DNA from 2 places in the Microbacterium sp. G2-16M genome. Region 2 is predicted to be linked to the other one. Evidence: predicted binding sites of a transcription regulator. Region 2 holds the regulator's gene; the other holds the start of a gene.
The links. Region 2 encodes HrcA, which represses chaperone genes, less so after heat shock. Its sites were predicted from a motif close to TTNGCACTCGNNNNNNNCGAGTGCNAA; they were not measured.
Positions count from the first base shown of each region.

Region 1 (3,177 bases), 970 kb from region 2:
AAGGGCGATCGCCGCGATCGCCTTGCCTCCGCGCAGGCCTTTCATTCCGTTCATGGTGCTCCTTTGCTTGAACGTGGTCGTGCCACGCTGGGTGTTCTCACCTTATTGGCACCCGGGCTCGCTTGGCGGGAACCGACGTATCAGTGCGTTAACGATCGCGGCGCGACATCCGTCGTTCAGGCGATCTCAGCGACATCCGCCACGCCGCGTCGGCGACGCGCGTTCAGCACCGAGTCGACCGACAGCACCACCAGTGCCACCCACACCAGGCTGAAGCCGACCCAGCGCTCGGGCGGCATGTCCTCGTGCAGGATGAACGCGCCGGTGAGGAACTGCAGGATCGGCGTGAGGAACTGCAGCAGACCGATCAGACTCAGCGGCGCCCGGCGCGCACCCGCGGCGAAGAAGAGCAGCGGAACGGCCGTCACGACCCCCGCCAGCGACAGCAGCACCGCATGCACCGGTCCGGCAGAGCCCATGGTCAGCCCGCCGGTCACGCCGACCCAGACGAGCATCACGGCGGCCACCGGGGTGAGCCAGGCGGTCTCGAGGGTGAGTCCGGTGACCGCATCGACCGAGCCGCCCACCCGGTTCTTGGCCAGCCCGTAGGTGCCGAACGAGAACGCCAGGAGCAGGGCGATCCACGGCACCTGGCCGTACCCGACGACGATCACCACGACGGCGATCAGGGCGATGCCGATCGCCGCCCACTGCGCCGGGCGCAGCCGCTCGTGCAGCACCAGCACGCCCAGCAGCACCGTGACGATCGGGTTGATGAAGTAGCCCAGGCTCGCCTCGATCACGTGACCGCTGAGGGTGGCGACGAGGTAGGTCGTCCAGTTGACGAAGATCAGGACACCGGCCGCCGCCGTCCAGCCGAGCACCCGCGGCTGCCGCAGGACCGCCGCCAGCCGACCCCAGCCGCGCGTGACGGTGAGGGCGAGGGCGCAGAAGACGAGGGTCAGCAGCACCCGCCAGGCCACGACCTCCCACGGACTGGAGGGCAGGAGCGCGAGGAAGTACAGCGGGAACAGCCCCCACAGCAGGTACGCGAAGAACGCGTACACACCGCCGCGCACGGCGCCGTTCGGCTGCCGGCGGGTCTGCTGCGGTGTCACCGGTCCAGCCTAGGCTCGCGCGGCACCGGGAAATGACGAGGGCCCGGATGCCGCAGCATCCGGGCCCTCGTCGTGTCACGACTAGCGGACGACGACCGCCAGCACGTCACGCGCCGACAGGACGAGGAACTCGTCCGCGCCGAACTTGACCTCGGTCCCGCCGTACTTGCTGTAGAGCACGCGATCCCCGACGGCGACGTCGAGCGGAACGCGGTTGCCGTTGTCGTCGATGCGACCCGGACCCACGGCGACGACCTCGCCCTCCTGGGGCTTCTCCTTCGCGGTGTCGGGGATGACCAGACCGCTCGCGGTGGTCTGCTCGGCCTCGACCTGCTTGATGACGATGCGGTCCTCGAGTGGCTTGATGGAAACCGACACGGTCTACCTCTTCCTGTGTGTGAACTACCGAGTTGAGACTGAAGACTCGTTAGCACTCCAACCTGTCGAGTGCTGATCCCAGTTTAGGCATCAGTTGGCACTCACGCAACGCGAGTGCCAACCGATGACGTCCCCTTACCCTGGAGGGATGGAGATGTCCGAGCTGACGGCGCTGCTCACGCCCGAGGGACTGCGCCTGCTGGACGAGCTCGGCCCGGTGGCCTCGACGGCGGATGCCGCCCGCGCGGTCTCGCGTCTGCGCAAGGCCGGGCACTCCCCCGACCTGGTGTCGGCGGTGGTCGGCCAGGCGCATCTGCGGGCCAAGGGCGTCGCGAAGTTCGGCGACTTCGCCGCACGGATGCTGTTCACCCGCGCCGGACTGGAGCAGGCCACCCGGCTCACGGTGGCCGCCCATCACGCACATCGGCTGCGGACCGCCGGCATCGGACGGGTCGCCGACCTGGGCTGCGGCATCGGCGGCGACGCCCTGGCGTTCGCGGCGGCCGGGGTGACCGTGCAGGCGGTGGACGCCGACGAGGTCACCGCGGCGATCGCCGCGTACAACCTGGCGCCGTTCGGCGCCGCGGTCACGGTCGCGCAGGGGGAGGCCGAGGCCACTGATCTCCAGGGTGCGGACGCGCTCTGGCTGGACCCGGCCCGCCGCACCGCCGGCCACCGCGAGACGCACCGGGTGGCGGCGGAGGACTACTCCCCGTCCCTGGACTGGGCGTTCGCCACCGCCGAGCGGATCCCGACCGGCATCAAGCTGGGCCCGGGTCACGACCGCGACCGGCTGCCGGAGGCCGCCGAGACCCAGTGGGTGAGCGCCGACGGGTCGGTCGTCGAACTCGTCGTGTGGACCGGGCGCCTGGCCCGCGACGGCGTGCGCCGCTCAGCGCTCGTTCTCCGCGGCGAGCAGACCCACGAGCTGACCGCGTCGGCGGACGCCGACGACGCTCCGGTGCGGGAGCTCGGCGCATTCGTGCACGAGCCGGACGGGGCCGTCATCCGTGCCCGCCTGATCGGCGACGTCGCCCGGCAGCTGGAGGGCGGGATGCTGGACGAGCGCATCGCGTACATCACCGGCGACGCGGCACTGACCAGCCCGTTCGTGCAGTCGTTCCGCGTGCGCGAGACCCTGGCCGCGACGCCGAAGGCGATCAGCGCGGCGCTGCGGGCGCACGGGATCGGCACGCTGGAGATAAAGAAGCGCGGCGTCGACGTCGACCCGGCGGTCTTCCGCCGCCGCCTCACCCTGTCCGGCGACGGATCGGCGACGCTGATCCTGACCCGGGTGGGCGACCGGCGCCTCGCGCTGCTCGCCGACCGCGTGGGCTGAGGCTATTCGGCCAGGCCCGCTTGGCCCGCCGCCCACAGCAGCCATCCGCCGCTGTACAGCACAGAGAGGATGCCGAGGGCCAGCGCCCAGGCGGCGACGACCGTGCTGTCGCGCGGGCGGCGCAGCGAGATGATCGCGAGCACGATCGCCACCAGGCCCAGTGGGAACCCCCACCCGACGAAGAACGAGACGATCAGGGCGATGACGGCCATCGTCAGGGCGCCGCCGGCGAGGCTGCGGGGAGCGGAATGCGAGGTGACCCACTGCGCCTCCGGCAACGGTTCCCCGTCCTCGGCGGGCCCGCTGTCGGTGGCGGGCACGTCCACCGGCGCGGTGGGCAGC
Region 1 is NZ_CM147897.1:1,312,325-1,315,501, forward strand. Features, by position in the region: gene AC0L6F_RS06285 (ABC transporter substrate-binding protein) at 1-54, opposite strand, end outside; gene rarD (EamA family transporter RarD) at 177-1,118, opposite strand; gene groES (co-chaperone GroES) at 1,200-1,496, opposite strand; gene AC0L6F_RS06300 (class I SAM-dependent methyltransferase) at 1,645-2,835, shown strand; gene AC0L6F_RS06305 (hypothetical protein) at 2,838-3,177, opposite strand, start outside.
Region 1: a site for HrcA is predicted at 1,591-1,617, ahead of groES (co-chaperone GroES). Genes of this name have one in related genera too.

Region 2 (3,177 bases):
ACGGATCAGCCGTTCCGGAACCGGTCGCGCAGCCGCGCGAACAGGCCCTGCTGGAACTCGGCCAGGTGCGGGCCGGGCGCCTTGGTCTTCTTCTTGAAGTCCTCGATCAGCGCGCGCTCCTTCGCGTCCAGCCGGGTGGGGGTGACCACGTGCACGCCCACCCGCAGGTCGCCGCGCTGCGAGCCGCGCAGCGGGGTGATGCCGCGCCCCTTGATCGTCAGCACATCGCCGCCCTGCACGCCGGGCCGCACCTCGAGCTCGACCGGGCCGTCCAGCGACTCGATCGTGGTGGTCGTGCCCAGGATCGCGTCCGGCATCGACACCTCCAGCGTGGCCAGCAGGTCGTCGCCCTCGCGGCTGAACACGTCGTGGGCAGCCACATGGACCTCGATGTACAGGTCGCCGTTGGGCCCGCCCGCCGGCCCCACCTCACCCGAGCCGGGCAGCTGCAGTCGCAGCCCCGACTCGACACCGGCGGGGATGTCGACCGAGACGGTGCGCCGGGAGCGGACGCGTCCCTGGCCCTGGCAGGTCGCGCAGGGGTACGGGATGGTGGTGCCGTACCCGTGGCAGACGGTGCACGGCACGGTGGTGACGACGTTGCCGAGGAGGCTGCGGACCGTGCGCTGCACGTTGCCGGTGCCGTGGCAGATCTCGCAGGTGACCGGCGAGGTGCCCGGCTGACAGCACGATCCGTCGCACGTCTCGCAGAGCACCGCGGTGTCGACCTCGATGTCGCGGTGGGTGCCGAACACGACATCCCCCAGGTCGAGCTCGACGCGCACCAGCGCGTCCTGTCCGCGCTCGCGCCGGGAGCGCGGACGGCCGCCGCGGCCGCCGCCGGCCGCGCCGAAGAACGTCTCGAAGATGTCACTGAACCCGCCGAAGCCGGCCTGCCCGCCGAACGGCGAATCGCCGCCCATGTCGTAGCGCCGGCGCTGCTCGGGATCGCTGAGCACGTCGTACGCATGGGTGACGGTCTTGAACCGCTCCTCGGCGTCGGCGCCCGGATTCACGTCGGGGTGCAGTTCTCTGGCCAGCCGGCGGTACGCCTTCTTGATCTCGTCCGCGGTCGCGTCCCGCGACACGCCCAGTACTGCGTAATGGTCCTGGTCCGCCACAATCGCCTTCCTGCCCACGCCGCCGGCGCGGGATCGTCCTGTGTTCCGTGCGCTCAGCGCGACGATTCGTCGTCTTCGAGCAGTTGGCTCAGATAGTGCGCGACGGCGCGAACCGCCGCGAGATTGGTGGGGTAGTCCATCCGGGTCGGACCCAGCACCCCGAGTCGCGCCCGCGCGCCGGTCGCGTCGTAGTCGCCGGTGACGATGGATGCCTCGGCCAGGCCGAACGCCTCGTTCTCGCGCCCGATCGAGGCGGCCAGCCCCTCACGGTCGGCGACCATCTCGCTCATCAGCCGAAGCAGCGTGACCTGCTCCTCGATGGCCTCCAGCAGCGGATAGATGCTCCCGCGGAAGTCGGCTTCGCTGCGGGCCAGGTTCGCGGCCCCGGCCATCAGCAGCCGGTCCTGGCGGAACTCCTCGAGCTCCTCGGCGACCACCCGCAGCACGGCCACGAGCACCGCGTCGGCGGGCGCCGGATGCAGCGGCAGCGCCGCGGCCACCGCCTGGGCGCCGTCCCGGACGCTCCTCCCGGTGACCAGCGCGGAGACCCGGGCGCGCACGTGCGCGACCTCGCTCGGCTCGGCGCCGTCGGGCAGCGAGACCACCCGCTGCGAGACGCGACCGGTGTCGGTGACCAGGATGACCAGCACCCGACCGCCGAGATCGACGAGCTCCACGTGCGAGACATCCGCCCGGGCGAACGACGGGTACTGCACGATCGCCACCTGCCCGGTGAGCCGGGTGAGGGCGCGGACCGTGCGCGAGAGCACGTCGTCGAGGTCGGTGGAGCCGTCCAGGAACACGCTGATCGCCGCCCGCTGAGCGGAGGTGAGCGGGCGCAGGCGGGCCAGGTGGTCGACGAAGACCCGATAGCCCTTGTCGGTGGGCACCCGGCCGGACGAGGTGTGCGGAGCCTCGATCAGCTCCTCGTCCTCGAGCAGCGCCATGTCGTTGCGGATGGTCGCCGCCGAGACGCCGAACGCATGCCGGTCGACGATCCGCTTGCTGCCGACGGGCTCACGGGTCTCGACGAAGTCCTGCACGATGGCCTGCAGGACCTGCAGTCCGCGCTCGCTGACCATTCGTGCTCCCTTCCGTCCGCGCTGCTGGCACTCTGGTTCTCCGAGTGCCAATTCTACCGAAGTTCGCTGATGGGCAGGTGCGGGCCGGGGCGGTGTCGTCTCACTCCGTGAGCGCGCGCACCACGGCATCCGCCAGCAGCCGCCCGCGGAGGGTGAGCACGACGCGTCCGCGCAGAGCCTCGCCGCCGTCGATCAGTCCGTCGGCGATCAGCCCGGCCACCGCCGGCCGCCGCGACGCCGGCAGCGCCGCGGTGGGCATGCCCTCGCGGATCCGCGTGCGCAGGAGGACCGCCTCGAGCCGTCGAGCGGCCGCATCCGGCCGCTCCCGGCCGGCGGCCGGCGACTGCCCGGCCGCCACCCGCTGCGCGTACGCCGCCGGATGCTTCACGTTCCACCACCGCAGCCCGGCGACGTGGCTGTGCGCGCCGGGGCCGAAGCCCCACCAGTCGTGCCCGCGCCAGTAGGCCAGGTTGTGGCGGGAGCGGTGCGCGGCGCCGCGTGCCCAGTTCGACACCTCGTACCAGCCGAACCCGGCGGTCTCCAGCATCCCGTCCGCCAGCTCGTACATATCGGCCTGCAGATCGTCGTCGGGGGCCGGCGCCTCGCCCCGGCGGATCTGCCGGGCCAGCTTCGTGCCCTGCTCGATGATGAGCGCGTACGCCGAGATGTGGTCGGGCTCGAGCCCGAGCGCCGTCTCGATCGAGCACCGCCAATCGTCCAGCGATTCGCCGGGCGCCCCGTAGATCAGGTCGACGCTGACATCGAGCCCCGCGCTGCGGGCGGCGGCGACCGCGGTGCGCACGTTGGCGGGGTCGTGCGTGCGGTCCAGCGCCTGCAGCACAGGCCCGACCGCGGACTGCATCCCCACCGACAGCCGCGTCACCCCGGCGGCGGCCAGTATGGCGGCCACCGCCTCCGTCACCGTGTCGGGGTTCGCCTCGACGGTGATCTCGGCGTCTTCGGTCAGTCCGAAC
Region 2 is NZ_CM147897.1:337,549-340,725, reverse strand. Features, by position in the region: gene AC0L6F_RS01670 (16S rRNA (uracil(1498)-N(3))-methyltransferase) at 1-2, opposite strand, end outside; gene dnaJ (molecular chaperone DnaJ) at 6-1,121, opposite strand; gene hrcA (heat-inducible transcriptional repressor HrcA) at 1,175-2,203, opposite strand; gene hemW (radical SAM family heme chaperone HemW) at 2,304-3,177, opposite strand, start outside.